Regions from separate parts of the Roseibium album genome, predicted to be linked through region 3. Evidence: predicted binding sites of a transcription regulator. Region 3 holds the regulator's gene; each other region holds the start of a gene.

Region 1 (7,258 bases), 2.4 Mb from region 3:
CCCGAATCGCTTTGGAACGAATTGAGAGAAAACCTAGGTCGAAATTCCCAATAAATTCGAAACAGGACCGCCAAATGATGAACTTCGAATCTAAATTGTTGAATTCGTTCAGTCAGTTTGGCGATTGAGTGTACTCAGGAACAGGGTCTGGCCACTTTTCCGATTTTGTGTCAGCTGCTGCGTTCTGCGACCCGGAGATTACGCCCCCCAATTGTCCGGAAATCCCTCCTCTTCCAGTTACGACGAATTCAACAGGCCGCGGCGCATTGCTACAGGAGACTTCCCGGGAGAGAGGCTCGTTCATGTGACTCACCCCTTGGGCCTGAAGGACTTGATGTTCGCGGCCATCCTCTCCGCTTGCCCCGCGAGTGGCCTGGTCATCCCTTACCAAAGGCACACTCAGGTGGCGAAACATCAAGCCGAAAACACTTTTTAAAGGTCACCTCTTGCATGTTAGATAGATAGCATACTATATAATATTAATAGCTTGCTATATTATGGAGCGACGCATGCCGAAATTCCCGGACTTCAAATCTTTCATTCTGGCCCTGTTGATCCTTGCCGGCTTTTTCGCGGGAACAGCCGCAACTGCCGCTGATCTCAAAACAAACGAACCTGTCACCTTGATAAATGTCTTTGAGGTCCCCGCGGACCAGATCGACACGACTGTCGAATTCTGGGAAAAGTCACGTGATTTCCTTTGTCAGCAGCCCGGGTACATTTCAACGCGGCTGCACCGGGCACTTGCACCGGCTGCCAGATTTCAGTTGATCAACATTGCCATCTGGGAAAGCCCCGAAGCCTTCCAGGCAGCTATCGGCAAGATGCGCAACACCAGTGTTGACACGGATGCCCGGAATACTGTTTTCCATGCAGCTCTCTATCGGGTTATCCGGACAGATGAGGAAACCGAGTGATGTCGGGAAACTTCAGGCAGGACCGGCTGATGCACTGGGCAATCGCGGTGCTTGTTCTGGCAGCGCTTGCCTCCGGCTTCGCTATGACGAGGACTGAACCGTTTTCCCTTGCCCTTCTGCAAGCTCATTTGGGATGCGGCATCGCTGCCGGCCTGCTGACGCTGCTCCGCGTCCTGATCTGGTTCAAACGCGGCGCACCGCAACCCATTTATCCGGTTTCATCGCGGCTTCAGAAGGTGGTCAGCAGGATCGTGCACGGACTTCTGCGTCTGGTTCCACTCGCCCTGCTGGCAAGTGGGGCTGGCATGATCGCATTGTCAGGAGCTTTCCCGTCTATACGGGAGGGGACACTTCAGGGTCTTGTCGTCTTTCAGGATCTGCCGCCTCGCAATCTGCATCACATGGCCGCGTTGCTGCTTGCTGCACTGACCGCGCTTCACGTGGGGGCAGCGATCTGGCATTTCCGGAAGACCAGCGCGAAAAGCCCCTCATGACAGGCGTCAGCGGTTAAAAAGTGCCAAGCCCGGCTGTCAGAACAGCCGGGCTTGTTTTCAGTTTCTGGATGAGGCGCCGTTGGTCTAGTTCAGCCGTGACGCAGGTCCGAGATCGATCAGCTGGGTTTCGCCCGGAGCATCATCGACGCCGTCATTGTCGGTAACCAGGATCAGACGCCCGCCTGCAGTCACCGCAAGGCCTTCCGGCTTGTCCTGGACCCAGCCTTTTCCTTGCGCCAGGGCAGGAAGTATATCCATCGCAAGTCGTTTCTTGAGGATCGGAAGGGTTTCGCCGTGTGCGGCTGGCGTGATGCCTTCTAGCGATACAACAGTGACCTGTTTGATTGCGGCATCTTCGCCACCCTTGTTGTCCCGCTCAAGGATCGCGAACCGGCCGTCACCGAGCGAGACGATTTCGGACAATCCGACCCAGCCACCGGCAGCACTCTTCGGCGTGTCGAGCGGATAGTGGACGAAACCCCAGGACTTGTCGGCAGGGTTGTAGATCCCGATCTTGGTGTGACCCTTCGGATCATCGTTCCATTCCCGCTGGACAGCGACGGCAACGAGGTTCTGTCCGTCCATTTCGAATTCAGCGACCCCTTCGAACGAAAACCGCTTCTGCTGGTCGATCAGGCTCTGTGGCAACGTGATTTCTTCCTGAACTGCGCCATCGGCGTCGACTTTCAAAAGAAGATGGCCACGTTCGTTCTTCGGATGGCCTTCCGAGGCCAGCCAGAACCCGCCGTCCCGTGCGACTGCAATGCCTTCCAGGTCCAGTCTCTCCTGATTGAAGCCGGTCACGGTGGTGTAAGAGGTGATCCTTGCCGGTTTGGCGGAAATGTCCAGGGTGTATATCCGGCCGTCGTCATAGAAACTGTCGTTCACCGCGTAGAGCTTGTTGGCGTCGGACGGATCGGCAGCCAGCGCGGAGATCGCACCCCAGCCGATCGGGGCTCCCTTTTCCGGATCCATGTCGGAAACGACGGACGGATATGCCGGAGATTCAGCGCCGAACTTGTAGAGCGTGATATGCGAGCGAACATTGTCTTCCGCGCTGTCAACTTCGTTGGCGACCAGGAAGAGATCGCGCCCCGGGATGGCAAGCAATCCTTCCGGGCCGACATGGGTCGGCAGGAACTGGACGAATTCCGGCTCACTTCCCGTGTCCCTGTACACGGCAACAAAGTTGCCGCGCTCCGAGTTGACGAATATCAGGGTCTCACCGCCGAATTTGCCGACAGCAACACCTTCCGGCTCTGTTCCCTTCTTGTGGGCACGCTTTGCCGGGTAATGTCCGTGTGACATGCCCAGATGCTCCATCTGGTTGCCGCTGTCGAACAGAACGTCGCCCTTGGCACTCCAGATGGTAAAGCCGCGCGAACCGCCTTCGTAGTCGCCTTCATTGGCAGTGACGAAACGCTCGTCATCGATCCAGGCAACCGCATCAGGTTCGCGTGGAACGTTCTCGCTGCTCCCGGAGGCATCGCTCATCCGGGATTTTTTGACAGGAACATTTTCTGCCGTCGCAACACCGGCGGAAAAGTCTGCGACAACTTTGCCCGTGGCAAGGTCGACTACCGCAAGATGGTTGTTTTCCTGCAGCGTCACGACCGCCTCGTTTCTGGAGTTGATGGAAACGAATTCCGGCTCCGGATCTGACGGCGCGGTTCCGGCAAGACCGGTCAGGTCGACAAGGCGCACCGCATCGCAATTGGTCGGCGCGCCATTGCCGTCAAGATCGAAGATCGCAAGGTGGCCGGCGGGCATCTGTGGCATGACACCGTCATTCAGGTCTTCATCGCGCTCGTTCTCGATCGCGATCGCGGCATACTTGCCGTCCGCCGAAATGGCAACGCTGTCCGGCTGGCCGTTGGTGTCGCATCTGGCGATGACGTCCATGCCATCAAGCCCGATCACGGCCAGATGGCCGGATGCATTGACATAGTCCTCGCTGGTGTTGACCCCGGCATAGGCGGCCTTTTCACCAACAGCGACGGATGTCGGCTCACCACCGAGATCGACCCGCCCGATCGGTTGAATGTTCAGCGGGTTGCCCGCGTTGACGAAGACGATCGCCTCACCGGGACTGTCGGTGAACGCCAGCGTGCGGCCGTCCTTCGATGCAGAAATGATTTCGGCTACTGTCTCGGTCGCCTGGTCGACACCGTCCGGCAGGGTCTTGTAAACCGGGTAGGTATTGATCCGCTCGAAAAACTCCGCCTGCGCTGCTGACACGGCACCAAGACCGCACAGAACAGCAAGGCTGACGCTTTTCAGAAAACGTCCGCGAGGGTCCGACATTGCACTAGCTCCCATATGTTTTGGGTTGAGGTGCGCGAAAACTAGTTGGCCTCATTACAGAAAAAGTGACAATCGCATGAAGGTTGTGTGACAAGCTCACGAATAAGATATGCAGCGTTTCCAGGGTGAGGTTTCCAGAAAAAGCTGGACAAGACACCGGAATTCTCTCACGTTGCAACCCTTGCATTTTCTCGCGCAAAACGCGCGCTTCTCTATTTCGGATATTCTCATGCAGATCGGATTTGTCCGCGCCGCCCTGGTGCTGGGGCTGCTTGCCGCCGTTGGTCCTTTCGCCATTGATCTCTATCTTCCGGCGACACCCCAGATCGTTCAGGATCTGAATACGGATGACGCCGGAGCACACATGACCTTCACGGTCTATTTCATTGCCTTCGGTCTCGCACAGCTCATTTACGGACCGATCGCGGACTGGCTCGGCCGCAGACCGCCCATTTTCGTAGGGCTCGTGGTCTTCATTGCCGGTTCCGTTATCTGTGCCATGGCGACTGACATTTCCATGCTGACCCTTGGTCGCTTCGTGCAGGCACTCGGGGCTGCTGCACCGATGGTGATCGTGCGCGCGGTGGTCCGGGACCTGCATACAGGCACGCAGGCGACGAGGCTCATGGCTCTGGTGATGCTCGTAATCAGCATTTCGCCGCTGCTTGCGCCCCTGACCGGCAGTTTCATCATTTCCCTTGCAAGCTGGCGCATGATCTTCGGCGCCCTCGCGCTGATCGCCTTGCTCGCAATGGTCCTGACAGCGCTCCGGCTTCCCGAAACACTTCCCGCGGACCGGCGCAGCCCGATAAATGCAGCCGCCTTGCTGCGCAGCACCGTCTACCTGATGAAAGATGCAAGGTTCCTGGGCCTGACGATGATCGGTGGTTTCGCGCTGGCCAGCTTCTTCGTCTTCATCGCCTCAGCGCCCATGGTGTACATGACCCAGTACGCCCTGACGCCGACGGAATTCAGCCTGGTGTTCGCCGTCAATGCAGTAGGCTTTTTCGCCGCCTCGCAATTCGCGGCCGATCTCGGTCAAAAATACGGTATGGGCCGTGTTGCATTCTGGGCGGTCTGCGGATTTGCCGCGGCAACCTCGACGCTATTTGCGCTCGTCTGGCTGGGTCTCGATGATCTGCCGGTACTGATGGCCATGTTTTTCCTTGGCAATTCGTGCCTCGGACTGGTCATCGCTCCGACAATGGTCATGGCTCTGGAGGAGCACGGAGAACACGCCGGCATGGCATCGTCGCTTGGTGGAACATTTCAGATGGTTGCCGGCGGCCTCATGATTCTGATCTGCAGCCCGTTCTTTGACCGCACCGCCTTGCCGCTGGTCGGCGCTGTTGCAACCTGCGCCTTCATTGCCTTTGTATTGGCTCTGTTGACGCTGCGTCCGCAACAGGAAGGCAATGCTCCCGCCTGAGGACGTCCTCAGGCGGAGGATTTTCCGATTTCGTCCAGTCTTTCCTTGAGCGACAATTTGTCGAGCGAGGACATCGGCAAACTGATGAAAATTGCGATCCGGTTGTTGAGCATGCGGAATGTCTCGTTGAAGGCCAATCGTTTTTCGGTTTCGTTGCCTTTGGCCAACACCGGATCAGGAACGCCCCAGTGTGCCGACATCGGCTGTCCCGGCCAGACAGGACATGTTTCCTTCGCTGCATTGTCGCAGACGGTGAAGACGAAATCCATTTCAGGTGCCCCAGGCCCGGCAAACTCGGACCAGTCCTTTGAACGGAAGTCTTCAGTCTTGAAATTGAGTTTCTCCAAGAGCGTTAATGCTTCCGGCCGGACGAAGCCGGCAGGGTTCGATCCAGCAGAATAGGCCTTGAAACGTCCTTTCCCATCCCGGTTCAATATCGCTTCTGCCATGATTGACCGCGCCGAGTTTCCGGTACACAGAAAGAGGACATTAAAGACTTCGTTGGACATCATTCCCTCCAGGTACTATTCGCTATTTCCGGCAGGCAATGGCCTCCATCACCTGCGCGCAGAGTTCAGGGTGGCCACCGCAGCAATCGGCCACAAGATAAGTCAGCAATTCTTTCGTTCCATCCATATCCGCGTAGTAGCGGATCGAGCGTCCCTCACGTTCGTTTCGAACCAGCCCGGCCTGCAGGAGAACAGACAGGTTGGCCGACATGGTGTTTTGGCGAACACCCAGCGCTTCACCGATATCACCCGCGCTCATGCCTTCCGGACCTGCATTAATCAGAAGCCGGAAAACATCCAGACGTGTCTTTTGGCTGAGCGCACCGAAGGCACTCAAAGCTTCATTTATATCCATAAATCATGATATATTGATTCTTTTGCGGACAGCAAGCAAAGAATCGCCATTTGATCGAACTTTCGGTATCCGGATCCCTCATTGCGCAAACAGGCTTGTTTTCCTGCGTCCGAACTGTTGATCTGCGCTGTCGGACGACGGAAGGGAAATCATGAAAACATTCGCGAACAATTGGCTCGGTAGAGGACTTGAAAACACACCGGGATTCGCGGCCGGCAGTATTTCGCAATCACCGGGCCCGGAGCGGGAGTTCTTTGCCGACGTTACGGGAATTGAACCCTCTCCGCTGTTGAACCTCTCCGAACTTGCCTTGGAGCTTGGGGTCGGCGCCCTTTACGTGAAGGACGAGCGAAATCGTCTTGGACTGGGAAGTTTCAAGGCACTTGGCGCAGCCTATGCCATTGCGAAGCGCGCATTTGCAAAAATCGAGGCGGGCGAGACAAGTGATCCCGCAACGGCGCTTCACGGCACAACATTCGTCTGTGCAAGCGCGGGCAACCACGGACTTTCCCTTGCCGAGGGTGCGCGCATGTTCGGTGCCGAAGCCGTCGTCTTCGTCGCCGAAACGGTGCCGGAGGCTTTCGCTGACCGGTTGCGGGGCCGAGGCGCAAGGGTAGTCCGGGCTGGTGCGATTTACGAAACCAGCATGGCGGAAGCGGAACGTCAGGCTTTGGAACATGGCTGGCAACTCCTGTCTGACAGCACGTGGCCCGGGATGACCGACCCCGGACGGGACGTGATGGAAGGATATCTGATCATGGGCGAAGAAATTGAATGTCAGATACCCGAGCCGCCGACACATGTGTTTCTGCAGGCCGGTGTTGGCGGTCTGGCCGCAGCCTGCGCATTGAGCGCGCGCGCAAGCTGGGGCAATGATGTCACGATCACGATCGTCGAGCCGGAGGCAGCCCCCGCCCTTCAGGCCAGCATTGCGGCTGGCAAGCCGGTGAATGCACCCGGTCCGGTTTCAACCATGGGCCGCCTGGACTGCAAGGAACCATCGCATCTGGCACTGAAATACCTGGCCAGGCAGGCAAACCGTTTTGCGACGATAACCGACAGGGAAGCAGAGGAGACGGTGTCCTGGCTGAAAGACCATGACCTTTATACAACGCCGTCGGGAGCCGCCGGCCTGTCCGCGCTTCATCACGCACGCGGCCAGTTCGATGAACTTGGCCTGACCTCCGGGTCCAGGGTCCTGTGCTACCTCTCCGAAGGTCCCGAACAAGGCTGATAAGGATCTCCCCAAA
Region 2 (7,258 bases), 1.1 Mb from region 3:
CCGCATGGCGTGAACGTGAGGCACAAGAACGCAATGTCCCGCGCAACCGCGTGGTCAAGGACGATGCGATTTACGAGCTTGCTGCCCAGCAACCACAGGATCCGGAAGCGATCAGCCGTCTCAGAACGATCCCGCGCGGCTTCGAGCGCTCACGATCCGCCGATGAAATCATCAAGGCGATCCGGCGTGCGCTAAACCTGCCGAAAGACAAACTGCCCCGACTTCCCAAAGGCCGGCAGGCGCCCGACGGGTCCGCGGCGGCAGTCGATCTCCTGAAAGTTCTTCTGAAGATGGTGAGTGAAGCCAACGGCGTCGCTGCCAAGGTCATTGCAACGGTCGACGATCTTGAGAAGATCGCCGCTGACGACGCGGCAGACGTTGCCGCGATGAAAGGCTGGCGGCGGGAACTGTTCGGTGAACTTGCGCTGAAACTCAAACGCGGTGAAGTTGCCCTTGCCTTCCAAGATCGGCAAATCGTTGCATTGCCGCAGTCCGGTCAGGCTGACATCAAAACGCAGGCTGCCGAGTAACAGGTGATCCGGGCCGCACGATTCAGGTGGTCTTTATTTGAACGTCTGCCTGGATAACCTTACCCAGCTGACTTGCGCGTTTGCGCAAACGTTCGCCGTCCAGGTTTGCCAGTTCGTCACCGAGTTCGATCAGAAGACCCGTTTCCGTCCTGACCAGACCAACCTTCGGAAGCAGGCCCGCCATTGACGCGCTCAGGAGCGAGGCAACCCGCATGGTTGCACCCAACACCTTTGCCCGAATACGCAACCGGTCGGTGAACAGCTGCCGGATAACCTGCGACAGGGCGCCCTCGCGCAATCCCATGTGCCGGTAAAACACGGCCGCTGCCACGTAAGCGCGGCTGGAATGGTCCAGACCGACAAAGGATGCGTTCGAGATGATGTTCAGGCTCTGCTCGCCCCGGTAGTCCGGATGCGCCCGCCAACCGATATCGGAAAGCAGGCACGCGGCATGGCGCAATCGTCTTTCGTTTGCGGTTTCCTCAATTTCCAGCTCGTGGAACAACAGATCGGTCCAGGCAATCAGCTCCTCGGCATGGTCGGGGGATCGGGCCCTGAGAACACACAGTTCACGCGCCGCCTCGATGACGGGATCTTGCGCCTGCATCTCGGGAGACAGTTTTTCGTGCAAAAGTCCTTCGCGAACCCCGGTTGCCGAAAAGACAAGGCGTTCGGCCTTCATTGATGTCAGAACCTGTTCAAGCACGACGGCTCCGATCGGCACCAGGGGCCGGCGCTGCTTGGACACAACTTCCGCCAATTCAATTCCCTCAAGGCTGGGCACGGCGATCTTGCGGCAGAATGAAATCGCCTCCTCTGCACTTATCTCGTAGTTGTGCATCACGTGCAGCGGGTAATTGTTCTGCATCAGGTGCAATCGCCCCAGAGATCGCCACGTACCACCGACCGCATAGAACGTTCGTTCGCCGGGGTGAAGTCCCGGCCATTCATAACCGCCGAGGGCTTCTTCCGTGATTTGCCTTGCTTTGGAAATGTTTCCACCGGCTTCTTCGGAAAGGCGCAATCCGCCAAGCGGGAAAGTCGATCCCTTACCGGGTTTCTTTCCTTCGATTTCAACCAGCTCCAGGCTGCCGCCGCCCATGTCACCGACAATTCCGCGTGGCTGCCAGAAACCGGCAACTACCCCGAGAGCCGAATAGAAGGCTTCTTCGCTTCCGTCGAGGATACGGACAGGAGCTTGCAGTATCCGTTCCACTTCACCGACAAATTCATCACCGTTCGCCGCATCTCGTGCCGCAGCTGTGGCAAAGACATAAAGTTCCTTGCAGGCGGTGTGCTCAATCAGTGCCCTGAAGCGCACCAGTTCTCCCAGGGCGAGTTTCACCGACGCATCCGTTAAACGTCCGGTCGCCGCAATTCCGCGTCCGAGGCCCGCCAGAAGCTTTTCGTTGAACAGCATCGTGGGCGTGCGCGCCTTGCGTTCGTAAATCACAAGGCGCACCGAGTTGGAGCCGATATCCACGACCGCCACCGGTCCTGTCCCATTGAGCCGGCCGCGTGCAGGCTTGAACTGGCTTGTCATGCTATCCTCGTTTTTGCCGTTTCAGAAACGGCTTCGGACGATCGCTCTTCAGGGATTTGCCCCTGCCAGAGAGCGATGGATTGGTCATGAAATATCTATGCGCGTTGAACGGTTCCTCGTTTGGCCCCGGTTCGATACGCTCGTGACTGCCATCCGAGCGGATGCGCCAACTCTGCTGATTGTCCTTCAGGTTGGCAACCATGATCTGATCAAGGACCTGTTCATGCACGGTCGGCGTCATCAGGGGAGACAGCACCTCAACACGCCTGTCAATGTTTCGCGGCATCAGGTCGGCCGAACCGATATAGACGTGGGCCTCAGGCGACGGCAGCCCCTGACCATTGCCGAAGCAGAAGATCCTTGAATGTTCCAGGAATCTGCCGACGATGGATTTCACCCGGATGTTTTCCGACAGGCCTTCGATGCCAGGCCGAAGACAGCAGATCCCGCGGATGACCAGGTCGATCTGCACCCCTGCCTGGCTTGCGCGATAGAGCGAATCGATGATCTCCGGATCGACCAGCGAGTTCATCTTCATCCAGATCTGGGCAGGACGCCCCTGCCTGACATGTTCGATCTCGGCTTCGGTCAATTCAAGCATGCGCCGCCGCAGGTTTACCGGTGACACGAGGAGGTGGTTGAGTTCTTCCGGCTCGGCATAACCGGTGATGAAATTGAAAACTCTGGCCGCGTCCTCGGCAATTCCGGGATCGTCGGTGAAGAAGGAAAGGTCCTCATAAATCCGCGCCGTAATCGGATGGTAGTTGCCCGTACCGATGTGGCAATAGGTCTTCAGCTGGCCGTGCTCGCGCTTGATTACCATGGAAAGTTTCGAGTGCGTTTTCAATTCGATGAAGCCGAATACCACCTGAACCCCTGCCCGCTCCAGGTCGCGAGCCCATTTGATGTTGGCTTCTTCATCGAACCTGGCTTTCAGCTCGACAAGTGCCGTAACCGATTTGCCGGCTTCGGCGGCCTCTGCCAGGGCCTTGACGATCGGCGAGTTGTTTGAGGTTCGGTAGAGCGTCTGCTTGATGGCAACCACATCCGGGTCGCGCGCGGCCTGCCGCAGGTACTGGACCACCACATCGAAGGATTCATACGGGTGATGGACCACGATATCCTTCTGGTGAATGGCCGCCAGACAATCGCCGCCATGTTCGCGAATGCGCTCGGGAAACCGCGCCGTATAGGGCTCGAACTTGAGGTCCTGGCGCTCGAGATCGACGATTTGAGAAAGGTTGTTCAACGCGAGCAAACCGGTGGCCAGAAAAATCTCGCTTTCGCTGACATCCAATGCGTCCGCAACGAATTCCCGCAGAGCCGGCGGGGTCGTTTCCTGGATTTCCAGCCTGATGACGGACCCGCGGCGACGGCGCTTCAGCGCACTTTCAAACAGGCGAACGAGGTCCTCGGCTTCTTCTTCGATCTCAAGATCGCTATCGCGAATGACCCGAAAGGCGCCCTTGCCTCGAATTTCATATCCGGGAAACAGCCGGCCGATAAACATGCTCACGACATGCTCGATTGCAATGAAGCGGGCGGCTCCATCGCCACCATTCGGCAGACGGACGAACCGATCGACCTGGTTGGGAATTCTGAGCAACGCAATCATTCCGCGGCTGCCGGACGTCGGCACCAGCTCGAACACGATTGAAAAACCAAGGTTCGGGATAAAGGGGAACGGATGCGCGGGGTCGATTGCCAGTGGCGTTAGCACCGGGAAGACATAGGCCAGAAAATACTCCTGAAGCCAGGTCTTGTCCGCCTGGGTCAAGGCGTCGCTCAGAAGGATTTCAATTCCCTTCGCAGCTATCTCTCTGCGGATTTCACCCCAAATCTGCTGCTGCGATGCCTGAAGATCACGCACGGCGGCACTGATCTTCTCCAGTTGCTCGGTGGGGGTCAGGCCGTCATCGGAAAGATTGGTAACCTCGGCACGCTGCTGTCCACGCAGGCCCGCGACGCGGACCATAAAAAATTCATCCAGATTGTTCGCCGAGATCGACAGGAACCGTACCCGTTCCAACAACGGGTGGCGATTGTTCATCGCTTCTTCAAGAACACGCAGATTGAACTGCAGCCAGGACAATTCCCGATTCATGAACCTGGCAGGCGACCTCGCCAGATCTTCCTCCGGCATCTCGTCTTCAACACCGCGCAGATCCGAGGAAGCGGAAAGAATGTCTGAAAGATCGGTCGTTTCATTCATGGCATTTTTCCTTCGCCCCCGCTTCCGGCGATCTCTGTCTCAATGCATGCAGATTGAGTAACACGGCGTGAGCGGCAGGCAAATGACACCATTGTCGCAAGCAAACAACTCACTGGCCTTTATGCACATTTTCCAATACCCGGCCAACAAGCGGCTTGGTTATCTTCACACGACCGGCCAGAGCTTCCCGGTCAATGGCCTGCACCGCCTGCATCGCCACCTCCAGTGATCTTTCCATGCGGACGACAAGATAGTCCACAACGCCGATATCAACCGATATCTGCCGGTCGGCAAAAAGCTTGACGAGCACGCGGCGCAAAAGGTCGTCGTCCGGTTCCAGAATTTCCACCGGTGTCGCCGCACGCAGGCGCGACATGAGGTCAGGCAACGTGATCTTCCAGCTCGCCGGCCACGTCCTACTGGTGATGAGCACCTTTTTGCCAGCTTGCCGCGAAGCATTCAAAAGGTGAAAGAGTGCAGTGTCATTGACACCGAGATGCGTATCTTCAATCACGGCGGCGGGCGCTACCAAAAGGTCTTCCACGACATCCGCCGCAAGCTCCCTGGCCGATATCACGGACGCCCCGCTTTCATCCTGAAACGCGCGGACCAGATGCGTTTTTCCCGACCCCACCGGCCCGGCAAGGACCACGACAGGTGACGGCCAGTCAGGCCACCGCGAAAGCAGCTCGAATGCCGCCTTGTTGGAGACGCCCACCAAGTAGTCGTCGCGCGTGAGAGCAGCTTCGTGCGGTAGCTCTAACGGTAGCTGGCGCGGAGGTTCCGCCATGATCGTGTCACTTACTCTTCGGCTGTCGTCTTCGTACGGCCGATACCCTTGTAAACCGGGCTTGCTAGGTACTGCCTCAGAGCAAAACGTGCAAGCACCCCGATCATGGCCGCAGCGGGAACGGCAATCAGCATCCCTACAAATCCAAAGAGAGATCCGAAGGCGAACAAGGCAAACATCAGGGTGACCGGATGCAGCCCCGTACTTTCGCCGACGAGTTTTGGCTGCAGCACATTGCCTTCCAGGAACTGGCCGACCGCAAACACAGCTCCCACCACAAGTATCCACGGCCAGTCCGGCCAGAACTGCACCAGTGCAACGCCGACAGACAACACAAAGCCGAGTGCCGCTCCGACAAAGGGAATGAAACTCACAAGCCCTGCCGCCATGCCGATCAGCAAACCGAAATTGAGCCCGACCAAGGCGAGCGATACCGCGTAAAAGAACCCGAGGATGACACAGACCGACACCTGACCGCGAACAAATCCGGCGACCGCTCCGTCCATTTCCTTTGCAAGGCCGCGAATTTCCCCCAGGTGATCGCGCGGGATCCAGCCGTCGATCCGCTCTACCATATGATCCCAGTCCAGCAGCAGATAGAAGGCAACCACCGGCGTGATCACGAACAGTGACAGGATGGACAGAAGGGCCTGACCTCCGCTCCAGATGGATTGCGCCAGCTTGCCGATAAAGGACGCCCCCTGCCCGAGCAGATCGGTCATGGAGGATTGCAGGTCCTCCGGCGACAATCCGGCCAGACTGGCAAGATTGGCCGGGAAGTATTCCGCAAGCAGCGCCTGAAGACGCCGAACAAGGTCAGGGAAGTTTTCCAGAAAGGCTGCCAGCTGGTTGCCAAGGACAGGCAACAGCAGGACGAAGAACAGCGCCAGGACAAAAATGAAAGACAGCAAGATGGTCAGCGTCGCCCAAAGGCGGCTCATTCCCAGATTCTCAAGCCGGTCGCAGACCGGGTCGAGCAGGTATGCCACGGCCATACCGGCAACGAAGGGCAGCAGAACGCCTGAAAAAATGTAGAGAAACACGCAGGAAACAAGCAGGGAGATCAACCAGAATTGAACCTGACGGCGCAAAGTCATGAAATTTCCTCCCAACGAGAAATCTGACGCGTTTCGGAAAGTCCGCGGCACGATACATAATTCGGAACAGGGTTCAGTCCTCCTTGCACATAGGTTGAGCGACCTTGTCCGGTCAAGAGGCGTATTTGACGTTGAAGACATCCGGCAGCTCTTGTGAAAAGCGCTGCAAGGCTGTATGCGCGGCAGGGATATTCAAGCACGCCGTCAGCGAGCACATGGAAAACCAGACTGGAGCTGTCATGAGCCATTCCAAGCCTTCAGGAAGCAATGGTCTGACCTACGCCGACGCCGGCGTCGACATCGACGCGGGCAACGCGCTGGTCAATCGTATCAAACCCCTTGTCAAGGCAACATCACGGCCAGGTGCGGACAGTGACATAGGCGGATTTGGCGGTCTGTTCGACCTCAAGGGCGCCGGCTTCGACGATCCGATCCTTGTGGCGGCGAATGACGGTGTTGGCACCAAGCTGAAAATTGCCATCGAAACCGGCCAACATAGAACGGTCGGGATCGACCTGGTTGCCATGTGCGTCAACGATCTTGTTGTCCAGGGTGCCGAACCGCTGTTCTTTCTCGACTATTTTGCGACCGGTTCACTTGATGTCGACATCGCGAGCGATGTCGTGGCCGGGATTGCGGACGGCTGCAAACTGGCAGGTGCAGCCCTGATCGGCGGCGAGACCGCCGAGATGCCCGGAATGTACAAGGAAGGCGACTACGACCTTGCTGGTTTCTCCGTCGGTGCCGTCGAACGAGGGCAAATCCTGCCACGCAAGGATGTTGCTCAAGGCGATGTGCTTTTGGGCCTGGCCTCCTCCGGCGTTCACTCCAACGGTTATTCCATGGTGCGAAAGATCATGGAACTGGCTGGACTTTCCTGGTCCGACGCGGCTTCGTTCGAGAACGGCAAGACGCTCGGAAGTGTCCTGATGGAACCGACGCGGATCTATGTCAAACCCTTGCTTTCCGCCCTGAAACAAACCGGCGGCATCAAGGCGCTCGCGCATATCACCGGCGGGGGGCTGCCTGAAAACCTTCCTCGCGTCCTGCCGGAAAACTGTTCGGCACGGATCGACCTTTCTTCCA
Region 3 (7,258 bases):
ACCATAGAATTCTTCAAGCTTTACCCTGCCGCTGACTTCTTCTTCGGATTGACATGGTCCCCAAGCTTCTCCGGTCGCGGCGGATCTTCCGAGCTCGGCATTATTCCGCTTCTTTGGGGTACATTCTACATCTCGTTTGTGGCTCTTGCGGTGGCTGTACCGATCGGGCTGTTCGCCGCGATTTACCTGTCCGAATATGCGGGCCCCAAGGTACGCGCTGTCGCAAAGCCGCTGCTGGAGATCCTTGCAGGTATCCCGACCATCGTATACGGCCTGTTCGCTCTGCTGACTGTAGGTCCGCTTCTCATGTCGGTGTTCGGCGACAATGGCTTCGGTATCATGAAAGCCGGAACGGCGGTGATGACAGCCGGTCTGGTCATGGGCATCATGTTGATCCCGTTCGTGAGTTCGTTGTCGGACGACATCATCAACGCGGTTCCGCAGGCTATGCGCGACGGATCATACGGTCTCGGCGCAACGAAATCGGAAACGGTCAAAAAGGTCGTGCTGCCGGCAGCCCTGCCGGGCATTGTCGGAGCCATCCTGCTGGCGGCCTCGCGCGCCATTGGTGAAACCATGATTGTGGTTCTCGGAGCAGGGGCGGCAGCGCGGCTGAGCCTCAATCCTTTTGAAGCAATGACCACAGTGACAGCCAAGATTGTCAGTCAGCTGACTGGTGATGCGGATTTTGCTTCTCCAGTCGCGCTTGTGGCGTTCGCCCTTGGCATGACCCTTTTTATCGTAACTCTTGGCCTAAACATTTTCGCGCTCTACATCGTGCGCAAATACCGGGAGCAGTATGACTGATGACCGATACAACGATTTCTCCCAAGGTTGCCGAAATGCCGGCAGATCTGCCCTTCAAGTCCAAGTCGCTCTATGAAGTTGATGACCTGACCCGTAAGCGAAATGCCGCCGAAAAGAGGTTCAAGGCCTATGGCGTTGCTGCGATTGGAATCGGCCTGTTTTTCCTGGTGGTTCTTGCATATACGATTATCAGTGAAGGCATTCCCGCCTTTTCAAGGACGATTGTTGAAGTTGAGTTCAGTCTGACGCAGGAGCAATTCGACGAAGCCGAAGGCCAGCTCTTCAAGACAAAGGCCTATGAGCAGATCTTTATCGGAGCGCTTCAGGGCCAGCTGCAGGAGAGCGGTGTCAGTGTCCCTTTTGATGCCGCTACTATTGAGCGCATCGTCGGCAAACCTGGAAACACGATCAGGACATACTTCACGGCCAATCAGGACAAGCTTGGCGATACCGTGGGCTTCGAACTCGCGGCGTCTTCAAGAGTTGACGGTTACATGAACGGCCGCGTCACTCGCGAGAACATGACAGACAGCCGGTTCCTGCAGAAAGCCGACCTGGACCTTGTGGATATTCTGGTTGATGCCGGCGTTATCAAGACGGTGTTCAACTGGAATTTCATCACTGGAGCCGACTCCGGCGTGGATAATCCGGGCGCTGCCGGTATTGGTGCCTCGGTGGTCGGGTCGTTCTTCATGATGCTGGTCGTGCTGTTCCTGTCGCTCCCGATCGGTGTGGCAACGTCAATCTATCTTGAAGAGTTTGCACCTCAAAACAGGTTTACGGACCTTATTGAAGTGAACATATCGAATTTGGCCGCTGTTCCATCGATCGTGTTCGGCATTCTGGGTCTGGCCGTGTTCATCCAGTTCATGCATCTGCCGCAGTCGGCTCCGATCGTTGGCGGACTTGTTCTGACGCTTATGACGCTCCCGACAATCATCATTTCGACCAGAGCGTCTCTCAAGGCGGTTCCGCCGAGCATCCGTGATGCTGCGCTGGGTGTCGGAGCATCCAAGATGCAGGCGATTTTCCATCATGTGCTGCCCTTGGCGATGCCGGGAATTCTGACAGGCACGATCATCGGGTTGGCACAGGCACTTGGCGAAACAGCACCGCTGCTTCTTATTGGTATGGTCGGCTTCGTCGCACGCGGTTACCCTGAAGGCCTGATTGCCGGCTTCACTGATCCAAATTCGGCAATGCCCGCTCAGATTTACACCTGGGCGGCGCGAGCGGATTTTGCATTCTATGAAAAAGCATGGGGCGGTATTGTTGTCCTCCTAATCTTCCTCCTCTCAATGAATATTCTCGCGATCATCCTGCGCCGCAGGTTTGAGCGCCGCTGGTAAGGAACGATCTGATGAACGAGATGGCGAACATTGAACAGGCGATTGAGATGACCGAAAGCAAGATTTCCGCCAGTAAGGTGCAGGTCTACTACGGTGATACGCACGCCATTAAAGACGTCGACATAGAAATTCAGCCGCGATCGGTTACATCGTTCATCGGGCCGTCCGGCTGCGGAAAGTCGACATTCCTGCGCACGATCAACCGGATGAACGACACGATTGACATATGCCGCGTAGAAGGCTCGATCAGGATTGACGGCGAAGACATTTATGATCCGAAAGTCGACCCCGTGCAGTTGCGCGCCAAGGTCGGAATGGTTTTCCAGAAGCCAAACCCTTTCCCGAAATCCATCTACGACAACATCGCTTATGGCCCACGGATCCACGGTCTTGCCCGGAACAAGGCGGAGCTCGACGATATTGTCTCGTCCAGTCTTCAAAAAGCCGGTCTTTGGGAAGAGGTGAAGAACCGTCTGGATGAGCCCGGTACCGGGATGTCCGGAGGTCAGCAGCAGCGTCTGTGTATTGCGCGAGCGATTGCCGTCAGTCCGGAAGTGATCCTGATGGACGAGCCGTGTTCGGCACTTGACCCGATCGCAACGGCTAAAGTCGAAGAACTGATCGACGAATTGCGCGAGAATTTCACCATCGTTATCGTGACACATTCCATGCAGCAGGCGGCCCGTGTTTCGCAGCGTACGGCATTTTTCCACCTTGGAATTCTGGTCGAGGAAGGTTCAACGCAGGACATCTTCACCAATCCGAAAGACAAGCGTACGCAGGACTATATCACCGGCCGCTTCGGCTAATCGAATTACCGAAATCTGAAGGGGACACAGGATGTCTGAACATACAGTCTCGGCATATGACGAAGAACTGACGGCAATGGCCGGAAAAGTCGCCGAGATGGGTGGCCTGGCGGAGCGCGCGTTTGCCGACGCGGTGTCCGCACTCGTCACACAGGATCACGAGCTGGCGAAATCGACGATTGAGAACGACGAACGTCTCGATGCCCTTCATCAGGAGGTCGAGATGAAACTCATCGAGATGATCGCACTTCGCCAGCCCATGGGGCAGGACCTACGTGAAATCACCGCTGCCAGCCGTATTGCGAACGATCTGGAACGTGTCGGCGACCTTGCCAAGAACGTCGCAAAGCGCGCCATTGCCATCGACAGCAATCTGAAATCAAAAAAACTTGCCATTGGTGTCGAGCACATGACCGAGCTCGCATTGGGTCAGTTGAAACAGGTCCTCGATGCCTATACGCGCCGCGACGCCGAGGCAGCCCGGCGGGTACAGGAAGCGGATGCAGAAGTCGATGCCATCTATACCTCCCTGTTCCGCGAGTTGCTCACCTACATGATGGAAGATCCGCGGGTCATCACCCAGTGCGTGCACCTGCTTTTCTGCGCCAAGAACATCGAGCGCATTGGCGACCATGCAACCAATATCGCCGAGAACGTCTACTACATGGTCACGGGTGACCGCCTTCCTGAAGACCGCGCAAAACTCGATGAAACAACCGGTGCCGTTTAGCCGTCGGAATTAGCGGGAAATACCCGGCCGGCGTCCTTTTGCCGGCCGACAATATCGGAGCGAGAATGAATGCCGAAGGTGCTTATCGTTGAAGACGAGGAACCGCTCAGCCTTCTTTTGAGATACAATTTGGAAGCAGAGGGATATCAGGTGGAATCCTGCATTCGCGGGGACGAAGCGGAAATCCGCCTGCGTGAAAGCCAGCCGGATCTTCTGCTGCTTGACTGGATGCTGCCGGGATTGTCGGGAATCGAACTTTGCCGGCGCTTGCGCGCCCGCGAAGACACCGAGCGCCTCCCGGTTATCATGCTGACGGCACGCGGCGAGGAGGCAGAACGGATCCGGGGCCTGTCCACGGGCGCAGACGACTATGTCGTTAAACCTTTCTCCGTCCCGGAATTGATGGCGCGTGTCAGGGCCATTCTGCGCCGGGCGAGTCCGGAAGTCGTTTCGACCATGCTCCGGTCCGGGGACATTGAACTGGACCGCGAAACTCACCGTGTGCGCCGGAATACCAGGGAAGTCCATCTGGGACCGACCGAATTCAGGCTTCTGGAGTTTCTCATGACATCGCCCGGCCGCGTTTTCTCCCGGGAACAACTTCTCGACGGTGTCTGGGGTCATGACGTCTATGTTGATGAACGCACGGTCGATGTTCATGTCGGGCGCCTGCGCAAGGCGCTCAACAAGGGCAAGGCCAAGGATCCGATCCGCACGGTCCGCGGTGCCGGTTACGCCTTCAATGACCAGTTCTCGGTCGCCGGCTGATCCGTTCCAGGACAGGCCCCTTCGGGCGAAGCTCCAATAATGAAAAAGCCCGCCGAATGGCGGGCTTTTTTTAAGACCGGTTCGATGTCTCACATCTTCGCCGTGATGAACTGACCGGGTTTGATGGTTACCTCGGGGACGATCGTCATTGGTGCCGAGCCCTTGATCTGCATGTCGATCTGGTAGCGTCCGGCTCCCAGGGGCATCGGTGGCCAGCGGTTGCTGGATGAACCGCTCCAGCTGATGCTGGCTTCCTTGCCCGAATCCAGGTTCTTGGCTGTCACCTTGATTTCACCCGGGATCTGGGTGTCGAACTTGATACCGGAGGTCAGTTTGGCGTCGACAAAGCCTTTTTCGGATACGGTTATTGTTCCGAAATCGGCTTCGCTGTGATTGTGCTCGGTCAACCTGAGCGCCAGATCATAAGTGCCCGGCGCCAGAAAAATCGGGCCCTGTCCGTCGAACTTGGTTTCGTTGCCGGCCGCATCCGTGACTTTGAGATAATAAATCTGGTCCCAGTCCGCGTTCCAGCTAAGGTTCAGCCCCTGGTCAAGCGCAATCTGAGTGAGCTTACCCTTGTCCAGCGAAATCCGACCCAGATTGACTTCCGCATGGTCATGCTCACTTTGGCGCACGATCAGAGTGTAGTCGCCAGGAGGAACCGGAACAGCGTCCCAGACCCAGTACCAGGCAGCAGGTTCCCGTTTGCGGAAACTGTTCTCAAGATCGCTGTCATTGGTGAGCAATTGCCAGTAATAGGGCTTGTCCTCGCCAGTGGGTGGCACGAGCTGAAGGCCGGTATCGATTGCTACCTCGGTCGTCTGTCCGGATGACACTGAGACCACCTCGGGAAGTGTCACTTCCTGGGCACCGTGTTCAAGATGTCTCCAGACCAGCTGATAGGCACCGGGCATCGCCGAGACGCTGTCTTCTGTGACCTTTGCAATCTCGTCGGCTGTTTCCGGGTTCGTTATCTTCCAGTACTTCGGCATTTTCACCCAGTCGGCGAGCTTCAGCTGGATCGTGCCGGGACCTGCAATCTGCAACTGAATTGTGTCGGCTGCCTCGGTGACTTCCGGTGCCTCAACAACGATGGTCTCCTGTGTGGCGATGCTTTCCGTAACTTGTGAAAGTGCCTCGACAAGACCTGATGTGTCGTTGGCCGGGAAGTAGGCGCCGCCGCCCTTTTCAGCCACGCATTGCAACTGCTTCTGTGCGTCTGCGTCCACACCATATCCGACAACATGGATCTTGAGGCCGGCATCGGATTTTTGCAATGCTTCGGCCAGAGCGCACGGATCGCCCTCGCAGGTTTCAATTCCGTCGCTGACCAGAACAATGGTCCTGTCGTCTTCCTGTCCCGTCAGCTTTTCTGCGGCAAGGCGCAAGGCTTCCGTAATCGGGGTCTTTCCGCGCGGAGACAAAGAATTGAGCTTGCCGCCGATCGCCGCCCCTCCCGCGGCGGAAATGGGATGAACCAGCTCGATGTCGGAGCAGTCTCCCTTGCGTCTGTGCCCGTAAGCAATCAGTCCTGCATTTACCGAAACCGGAAGCTTCGAGGTAACGCTGCTCAAGACTTCCCGCGCGACGGAAATCTTGGGGCGGCCGTCATCAAGACGTCCCCACATAGACCCGGAAGCGTCAAGGATAAACATGGAAGACGGATCAGCCAGGACTGGCGTACCAGTGGTCAAGCCGAATGCGAGAGCAGTAGATGCTGTAAGTATCTTAAGGCTTTTCATCCGATTCCTCTAAAATTCGTAGTTGGCTGGAAGGTCTATCAACCAGTCATTTAGAGAGAGAGTTGCGAAATAGTTACTTGAACTTTCTCTCGATCGGCCTCAGGTTAGAAGAGAACGGAAGTTTATCTGTAATATTGGTCACAATTCCGTATATCTACGGGAATATCTTGAAGGTATCGCTAAGTAAGGTAAACAAACAAAAAAGAGCGACTGTTTGGCAGGCTTTTAAATCTGATGGATCTGCTCTTGACCGACCGGGTGGAGCGCATATTCACTTGCTGTGTCGAAGCAAGAATAGTTGGCGTGCACTGAAAGGCCGTCCGAGTGCATTGGCGTTGGTATCGGTCGGCATGATACCAAGCTGACGCAATCGGTTCCGGCGCGGTGATTGTACTCACGCTGGAGCGCGGTCCCCGTCTGGGAAAATTGATGTCGTCAGCAGGCAGGCTCAGGCTCTGACTCCGGGTCGAGGTCCATGGCCTTGAGGGCCCGGTCCAGGCTGATGTTGTTACCGGTCAACAGCGTTGCTGCCGTTCTGCCATCGAGCGTGTCGACGCACTTGCGAAGGGCCGCGATCCCGGCCGCGGCTCCACCTTCAATCAGGCACTTCTCATGCGTAAGCGCGTATCTCATTGCGTCCACGATCTCTCGTTCCCGGACTTGTACAAATTCGTCAACGAGTTCGCGGCACATGGAAAATGTGTATTGATTATCGGTCGGAATCGGGCCGGGAAGAGCATCGGCTATCGACGGTTTTTCATCGACTTCGACAATCCGGCCCGCCTTGATGCTTTCCATCATCGCCGCACCGTGTTCCAGGGAAACACCGACAATTCTGATTTCCGGTTTCAGGCTTTTGAGTGCTTTGGCCACACCGGACATCAAGCCGCCGCCGCTGAGCTGAATGAAGACGATTTCAAGATCAGGCCGGTCTGCCAGCAGTTCCAGGCCGATCGTTCCCTGGCCAGCTATCACATGCGGATCGTCGAACGGAGAGATGAAGACGAGATTGTCCCGATCCGCAATGCGACGCGCTTCAGCATCCGCTTCATC
Region 4 (7,258 bases), 2.7 Mb from region 3:
TGAGCTAGATTGAACAACGGCATCGGTCATTGGCATCCACCTTGAAAAAACTCGTTCCACCCCGATGACTAAATGGGATTTAAAGTCAACTCAATACAACCCCAACATAATTCCGGTGACACATCCGGTCACCACCATGCGAAGGTATCGGTGGAAGACGTTATTCGGCAGCCCTGGCATCTCTTTCCAAGCTGTTATGCCGGTCGCGGGCCTCGATGCAATTGTCCAGAAATTGCCGGGCGCTCGCTGCCCAGGTGTAGTTCATGGCAATTTTCCGGCAATGATCCCGCGGGATCTCCAATGCGGCTTCGGCAGCTTCCTGAAGGTTTTCAGACAGAACTCCGGCCCCCGTATCACCAATGACATCAATCGGCCCCATCACCGGAAACGCCGCCACGGGGACACCGCATGCCAAAGCTTCCAGCAGCACGTTGCCGAACGTGTCCGTCAGCGACGGGAAGACAAATACATCGGCATCGGAATAGTGTCGTGCCAGGTCTTCACCGGTTTTGGCTCCGGTGAAATGAACACCAGGATAGTCACGTCGCAATGTTTCCAGTTGCGGCCCACCCCCGACGACGACCTTGGACCCCGGCAAATTCAGGTCCAGAAAAGCCTTGATGTTCTTTTCAACCGAAACACGGCCGACATACATGAATACCGGCTGCGGCAGATCTGCTGGGAGGACTGTCCCCTCGTACGGCTTGAACACATCCTCATCAACCCCGCGGGACCAACGCATCAGGTTTGCAAATCCGCGAGCCCGCAGGTCGTTTTCCAGCGACCCGGTCGCCACCATGCACCCGCATCCCGAATTGTGGAACCTGCGCAACCATCTGTAGGACCACGACAGGGGAACAGGAAGGCGTGCCGATACGTATTCCGGAAAGCGCGTGTGATAACTGGTCGTGAATGGCATCCCTGCCTTGCACGCGACGCTGGCGGCCAAAATGCCAAGCGGGCCTTCTGTCGCGATGTGCAGGTGCTCGCAGTCGAATTCCCGGATCTTGCGCCGGACAATACCCCGATGTGTCAACGAAAGACGGATTTCCGGATAGGTCGGACATGGGAGCGTTCTGAAAGCTTGCGGCGACAGAACCTCGATCCTTGTGCCGATTGCCGCAAGCTCTTCCGCGGTACGCTCAAGAGACCTGACAACGCCATTGATTTGGGGATGCCAGGCATCCGTCACGATCAGGATGGAACTCATGCTGCGACCGGCGCTTCCTTGGCTTTGGCCGGTGCAATCCCGTCCTGGGTCTTGTCCACCCATCGGATCACCTCAAACGTCCCGTCGTGGTGTTCGGCGACAGCTGTACAGCTTTCCACCCAATCACCGGTATTGATGTAGTGAATACCATTCATATCCCGATTGGCAGCGTGGTGAATATGGCCGCATATGACGCCATCAACACCCTTCCGGCGCGCTTCACCGGAAAGCGCCTCCTCGAAACGGCCGATGAAACTGACGGCGTTCTTGACCTTGAGCTTCGCCCAGGCTGACAAGGACCAGTAGGTCAGGCCTATACGGCGGCGCAGGAAATTGATCCACGTATTGATTCCGAGCGCGGTCACATAGGCCTTGTCACCAAAAAAGGCGAGCCATTTGGCATGCCGGATGACGACATCGAACTGGTCACCGTGAATAACGAGGTAGCGTTTGCCGTTGGCGGCTTCATGCACAAAGCTGTCCGCCACTTCCACACCACCAAAGTGAGTTCCGATGAAGTTGCGCAGGAATTCATCGTGATTGCCGGGAATGTAGTGAATCCGCGCACCCTTGCGGCCCTTGCGCAATATTTTCTGCACGACATCATTGTGAAGCTGCGGCCAGTACCAGGACCGTTTCAGGCGCCAGCCGTCGACAATGTCGCCGACCAGATAAATGGTCTCGGCGTCATGATCTTTCAGAAATCCCAGCAGCAATTCGGCCTGACAGCCGCGAGTGCCAAGGTGAACGTCTGAAATGAACAGGGCCCGGTAGTGACGCGACGTCTCTGCAGCAGACATGGTATTTCTCCACATTCCCTTCAGAAGCGCTATAGACGCGATTCAGGTATCAATATTATGACAGGCAAGATGACTTGCCGTGGAGTTCCCGAACTCCACACCCGATTGATCAATATTCCTGCCGGTCGGCGCACATCTGGTTCGACGGCAAAAGTGGAGACAAGCTATGGATCTGGGTCTGAACGGTAAAAAAGCGATCGTGTGTGCATCAAGCCGCGGCCTGGGCAGAGGCTGCGCCGAAGCCCTTGCCGAAGCCGGTTGTGACATAGTCCTCAACGGCCGCAACGAAGCGGTTCTGGAAGAAACGCGCACAGCCCTGACGGAAAAGTACGGCGTCTCCGTTGTGAGTGTGCCCGCGGATGTGTCGACGCCGGAAGGACAACAGGCTCTCCTGTCAGCCTGTCCGGAGCCGGATATTCTCGTCAACAACAATGGTGGACCACCGAGACGCGACTACACGGAACTTGACCGCAAATCACTGCTGGAAGGTGCGGTCCAGAATTTCGTGACGCCGATCGAACTTATCCAGGCAGTCACACCTGCCATGAGGGCGCGCGGCTTCGGGCGGATTGTCAACATCACCTCGCTGTCGGTGAAAATGCCGATCGAAGGGCTGGACCTCTCGAGCGGAGCAAGGGCCGGCCTGACGGCATTTCTGGCCGGCGTCTGCCGCCAGCTTGCCCCATCCGGTATCACCATCAACAATCTCCTGCCGGGCAAGATGGATACGGATCGGCTGAAGGGTGGATTTGATCGTGCCGCCCAGCAGACCGGAACAAGCCTGGAGGAGATTCGCGCTCAGCAGGCAGCCGAAATTCCCGCGCAGCGCTTCGGCAATGCAGCCGAATTCGGACAGGCATGCGCATTCCTGTGCTCTCGGCATGCCGGTTATATCACCGGCCAGAACATCCTCATGGATGGCGGGCTCTACCCAGCCGCGTTTTGAACGTTGCCAGAAAAACAAAGAGGGCCGGGAAACTCCCGGCCCTTTTGCGTGTTTCATCACCGTATCAGAACTTGTAGCGAAGCGATGCGGAGAGAATGTTCACGTTGCTGTCGACATCGGCCTTGTAGGTGCCGAATGCAGCATTGAAGTCCTGATGGCTCGAGTCGATGTTGATACCCGTCGATTCCGTGATGATATGGGTAAAGCCAAGATCGAAAGCGATGTGCTTGCTGAAATTGTAGCTTGCACCCGCAGATAGCCACCATCGATTGTTGTCCGGCAGGCGGGTTGACCGAATGGCCTCGTCAATCGGAGAGATTTCATAGCCCAGACCTGCACGGAATGTCAGTTTGTCGTTGTAGTCGTATTCGCCACCGACGGAGAAGAACCAGCCGTCATCATAGTTGAAATGAAGCGTGGTGAGCGCCGAACCGGTAATGGACGAGGTCGCGACGGGAGATTTCAGGCGGCTCCAGTTGGTCCACTCGACCGTGCCGAGCAGGCGAATCTTGTCGGTTATCTTCTGCTTGGCGGAAATGTTCACCATATCCGGCGTTACCACGCCAAGATTGATGCCCGCCCTCGTGCCGCCCGCGAAAAGCTGCCCACTCAGGTCATGCCCGACACCTGACCGGTAGCCGATACCGATCTCTGTGCCCTCGATCGGCTTGATTGTGACACCTGCCGTCACGCCGACACCGAACCCGTCTCCCGAGATTTCGTTGGATCTGGGAAAGCCTGCGCCGGACGTCGCGTCCGCCGACTTCAGGCTGACATCCAGATATTGGACCTGGAAACCGACCGCCACGGCAAACATGTCGTTGATCTTGTAGGCAACGTTGGGATTGACGTTGATCGAGAACACTCTTGAAGAGCGGGAATAGAACTGGGCCGCCCAGTTCTGGTTCGGTTTTGTCGTCAGTCCGAACGGTGAGTTGATACCGACACCGAAGACCCACTTGTCATCGGGTCTGTAGGAAATGTAGGTCGCCGGCACGAAGGCGTCCAAACCGATATCACCACTACCGATCGAGGATGTTCCGACCGCGCCGCCGGTCAGCGTGCCGTTGATTTCGGAATTCGGAATAATCAGCGATCCATGTGCCTCCATGCTCCAGCCCTGCTGAGCACCGATCAGGGAGGCCGGGTTCCAGTACATCGCCGAAATCGTCTCGCCCGACGTTCCGTATCCCGCGAAGGATGTCCCCTGAAAATATGCACTCTGCTCGCGGATCGCGAAGGCCCCCGCGTGTGCCCCACTTGCCGCTATGGAAAGAGCAATAGCAGTGGAAGCAAACAGAAACGTCTTTTTATTAGCCCATGTCATGGTGTTTTCTCCCATCCCCCTCCAAATGGAGGAAATCATTTTTCGAAGGATAGGATTTCCAAGACAGGGTTCAGTTGCAAGCTTAGAAATTACCGTCTTGAGGCGATGTATTTTCATGTTGCAGTGCAAAATATTCTACTGTTTCGACAAACACGCTTCGGGAATTCGGTAAAAGTAGGTAAATAGGTCTTGTTCCAGGGGTCTATGTCATGGGAACGACACAGCCTCGCAAAAATGCACAAAGAATAGGCAAACGACAACGGGTTTCCTTTAACGTCACTAATTCCGTGAACGTTGCTGCATTGCCACACATACCCCAACGGCAGAGGCCCTGCCAGATCACACCTAGGCGCTGACACACTGTCAATTAATCGGACAGCCCGTTAAACTCGTGCCCCGGTGACCGGTGCAGACCGACAGGAATTATCGCTCGCTGTCTGACCCGCCGGGAACAAACAGGGCATGCCAGCAACGATGTTGACACACCGGTTGCGCGATCGGCGGCAAGAAATCCCGGATCAGGTGTTGCCATCACGTGCCGACATGAATCGGCGCATTGCGACATCGCTCCAGGGAGCCAGCCGCTGGCGGGCCGCAACATTGCTCTCGTAGATTCGCTTGCTGAGCGCGTCCTTTTCAGCAAATTCCAGCAGAACAGCCACCGAGGTCGTGCGCAAGGCCTGAAGAACCTCGTCGGGATAGGGTTTGATTGTGACTCCATCTTCGTCCTGAAGCAGTTTCAGGCTGCCGGCGTTTTCCCAGTCGCTTTCAGCCAGGGCACGGCCGTTCTCCGCACGGCATGCTTCCAGAACAATTGCGCGCAACTCGTCCGGGAGACCATCAAGGGCAACCTTGTTGAAAAGCGCCTCCCCGGTCCCATTCGGTTCGTGAAAACCGGGCGAATAGTAGTTTTTGGCGACCTTGTGGAAACCCATGGCCCGGTCGGACCACGGCCCGAGGAACTCGGTGGCATCAAGCACACCGGACTGCAGTGCCTGAAACAGTTCGGCTGGCGGCAAGCCGACGGGTGTTGCGCCCAGGCGGCGCATCACCTCCCCGCCAAGACCAGGCATGCGGATCTTCAGACCGGTCAGGTCATCCAGTCCGTTGATGTCTTTCTTGTACCAGCCCCCCATCTGCACACCTGTATTACCTGCCATGACAGGTTTCACACCAAAGGGCTCGTAAAGCTCGTCCCAGAGCGCCTGCCCGCCGCCTCTTTCGATCCAGGTGATATGTTCATGAGGCAGCAACCCGAACGGAATTGCGGTGAAGAACACGGACGCGGGGATCTTCCCTTGCCAGAAGAACGAGGCCGTATGCCCCATTTGGGCCGTGCCAGCTGAAACCGCATCAAACACGCCAAGCGCTGGCACAAGTTCACCGGCTGCATAAAGACGAATGCGGAACCGGCCAGCGGACATTCTCGCCACCTGGTCCACAATCCTCTGCGCGGTTACACCTGGCCCAGGCAGGTTCTTCGGCCAGGACGTCACCATCTTCCATTCGATCGTTGTCTTTTCCTGCGCAAGAGCCGGAGCTGTCAGCAAAGCCCCGCCGGCAACCGCAGATGCTCCCAGCAAGGTTCTCCGGCTCACGATCTTGTCGCTTTTCAGGCCCTTGTCAGACATCTCATTTGCTCCAGATTTGGTGGAAATGGTGAACAGGACCATGGCCGGCCCCGATATCAAGCCGGTCAGCAGCGGCAATAGCCCCGTGGACATATCGCTTGGCGCCGAAAATCGCGTCTTCAAGCTTGTTCCCTGTTGCAAGCCCTGCGGCAATCGCCGAGGACAATGTACAGCCGGTCCCGTGCGTGTTCTGCGTTGCGATCCTTTTCTCGCGCAGCCAGATCGCATTTCCGCCTGTATCCAGGAAAAGGTCCGTGCTGTCCTCGCCAGTCCCGTGTCCACCTTTCAAGAGAACCGATTTGGCACCAAGCCGCAAAAGCTGTTCGGCCTGCGACAACATCTCGGTCTCGCTGCCGGCAACGAGCGCTTCCAGCATGCGCGCCGCTTCGTGCAGATTCGGCGTAATGACATCGGCGAGCGGAACCAGCACGGAAAGAAGGCTTGCAACGGCGCTTTCGGCAAGCAGAGGGTCGCCTGACGCCGCGACCATCACCGGGTCCAGCACGACGGGTCCTGTTGCATGGGCTATCAGCCCGGCAGCCACAGCCTCAATGATCGCAGATCCGGAAAGCATGCCGATCTTCGTCGCATTGACCTTGAGGTCGGAATAGACCGCATCCATCTGCGCCCGAACAAACTCCGGCGGCACGTCCTGTATGGCACTGACGCCACGTGTGTTCTGTGCCGTCAGTGCGGTCAAGACGCTCGCACCATAAACACCGTTGGCGGAGAATGTCTTGAGATCTGCCTGAATTCCGGCGCCGCCACCGGAATCCGACCCTGCGATGGTTACCGCGATAGCAGTCATGGGATCCTCCTGAATTGAAACATCCATTAAAGACACGGCTCAGACCGACTTCAGCCTGATCTCGACATCGCGGGATGTCATCGTATAGAGCGCGTCCAGCAGCTCCGGCACGAGACTTCCCGGACCACCTGCCCGCTCCGCTGCCATTTCACCGGCAATATTGAAGACCGAAAGACCCGCGGCGGCGGCCAGGGCAATGTCACTTTCCAAACTCGCAAAGGCCGCCAGCACCGCACCACCGGCACAGCCCGTTGCCGTAACTCTTGCCAGCAGCGGATGGCCGTTTTGCAGGCGAAAGTCCTCACCCTGGCTTTCGATCTTGTCTTCAGCGCCGGTCACGGCGAGAACGGTACCGGATCCGATCAGTGCCTCGACATCCGACCGCTGCGGGCACAGCGCGGCCAATTCGGGTTCGTTCAGTCGCACAAGTTCGGGTTTGAATGCCATGAGCTCGCGCGCATAGGCGCATCGGACGGGAGACCGGTTGACAAAGACCGGATCGACACTGACGGGACGACCGGCGGCCCGGGCCGCCT

Evidence for each region. Region 3 encodes PhoB, which activates phosphate uptake and scavenging genes when phosphate is short. Its sites were predicted from a motif close to TGTCATNNANCTGTCAT; they were not measured.
Region 1: ACO6TI_RS02425 (esterase-like activity of phytase family protein) is a predicted target of PhoB. The motif match lies at 3,792-3,808, and genes of this name have one in related genera.
Region 2: ACO6TI_RS17975 (RNA degradosome polyphosphate kinase) is a predicted target of PhoB. The motif match lies at 4,357-4,373, and genes of this name have one in related genera.
Region 4: ACO6TI_RS25550 (UDP-2,3-diacylglucosamine diphosphatase) is a predicted target of PhoB. The motif match lies at 2,057-2,073, and genes of this name have one in related genera.

What each region holds. Positions count from the first base shown of each region.
Region 1 covers NZ_OZ247583.1:526,682-533,939, forward strand. Annotated here, with positions in the region: gene ACO6TI_RS02415 (antibiotic biosynthesis monooxygenase family protein) at 510-917, shown strand; gene ACO6TI_RS02420 (cytochrome b) at 917-1,411, shown strand; gene ACO6TI_RS02425 (esterase-like activity of phytase family protein) at 1,496-3,715, opposite strand; gene ACO6TI_RS02430 (multidrug effflux MFS transporter) at 3,945-5,144, shown strand; gene ACO6TI_RS02435 (arsenate reductase ArsC) at 5,153-5,653, opposite strand; gene ACO6TI_RS02440 (ArsR/SmtB family transcription factor) at 5,676-6,008, opposite strand; gene ACO6TI_RS02445 (pyridoxal-phosphate dependent enzyme) at 6,160-7,242, shown strand.
Region 2 covers NZ_OZ247583.1:3,942,818-3,950,075, reverse strand. Annotated here, with positions in the region: gene rnd (ribonuclease D) at 1-530, shown strand, start outside; gene ACO6TI_RS17980 (Ppx/GppA phosphatase family protein) at 553-2,073, opposite strand; gene ACO6TI_RS17975 (RNA degradosome polyphosphate kinase) at 2,075-4,285, opposite strand; gene ACO6TI_RS17970 (DnaA/Hda family protein) at 4,395-5,075, opposite strand; gene ACO6TI_RS17965 (AI-2E family transporter) at 5,087-6,172, opposite strand; gene purM (phosphoribosylformylglycinamidine cyclo-ligase) at 6,412-7,258, shown strand, end outside.
Region 3 covers NZ_OZ247583.1:2,876,874-2,884,131, forward strand. Annotated here, with positions in the region: gene pstC (phosphate ABC transporter permease subunit PstC) at 1-807, shown strand, start outside; gene pstA (phosphate ABC transporter permease PstA) at 807-2,156, shown strand; gene pstB (phosphate ABC transporter ATP-binding protein PstB) at 2,168-2,965, shown strand; gene phoU (phosphate signaling complex protein PhoU) at 2,997-3,695, shown strand; gene phoB (phosphate regulon transcriptional regulator PhoB) at 3,765-4,463, shown strand; gene ACO6TI_RS13370 (vWA domain-containing protein) at 4,553-6,205, opposite strand; gene ACO6TI_RS13375 (threonine ammonia-lyase) at 6,641-7,258, opposite strand, start outside.
Region 4 covers NZ_OZ247583.1:5,563,783-5,571,040, forward strand. Annotated here, with positions in the region: gene ACO6TI_RS25540 (threonine/serine dehydratase) at 1-30, opposite strand, end outside; gene ACO6TI_RS25545 (glycosyltransferase family 4 protein) at 161-1,210, opposite strand; gene ACO6TI_RS25550 (UDP-2,3-diacylglucosamine diphosphatase) at 1,207-2,010, opposite strand; gene ACO6TI_RS25555 (SDR family oxidoreductase) at 2,177-2,956, shown strand; gene ACO6TI_RS25560 (OmpP1/FadL family transporter) at 3,021-4,283, opposite strand; gene ACO6TI_RS25565 (TRAP transporter substrate-binding protein) at 4,802-5,914, opposite strand; gene thiD (bifunctional hydroxymethylpyrimidine kinase/phosphomethylpyrimidine kinase) at 5,916-6,722, opposite strand; gene ACO6TI_RS25575 (hydroxyethylthiazole kinase) at 6,762-7,258, opposite strand, start outside.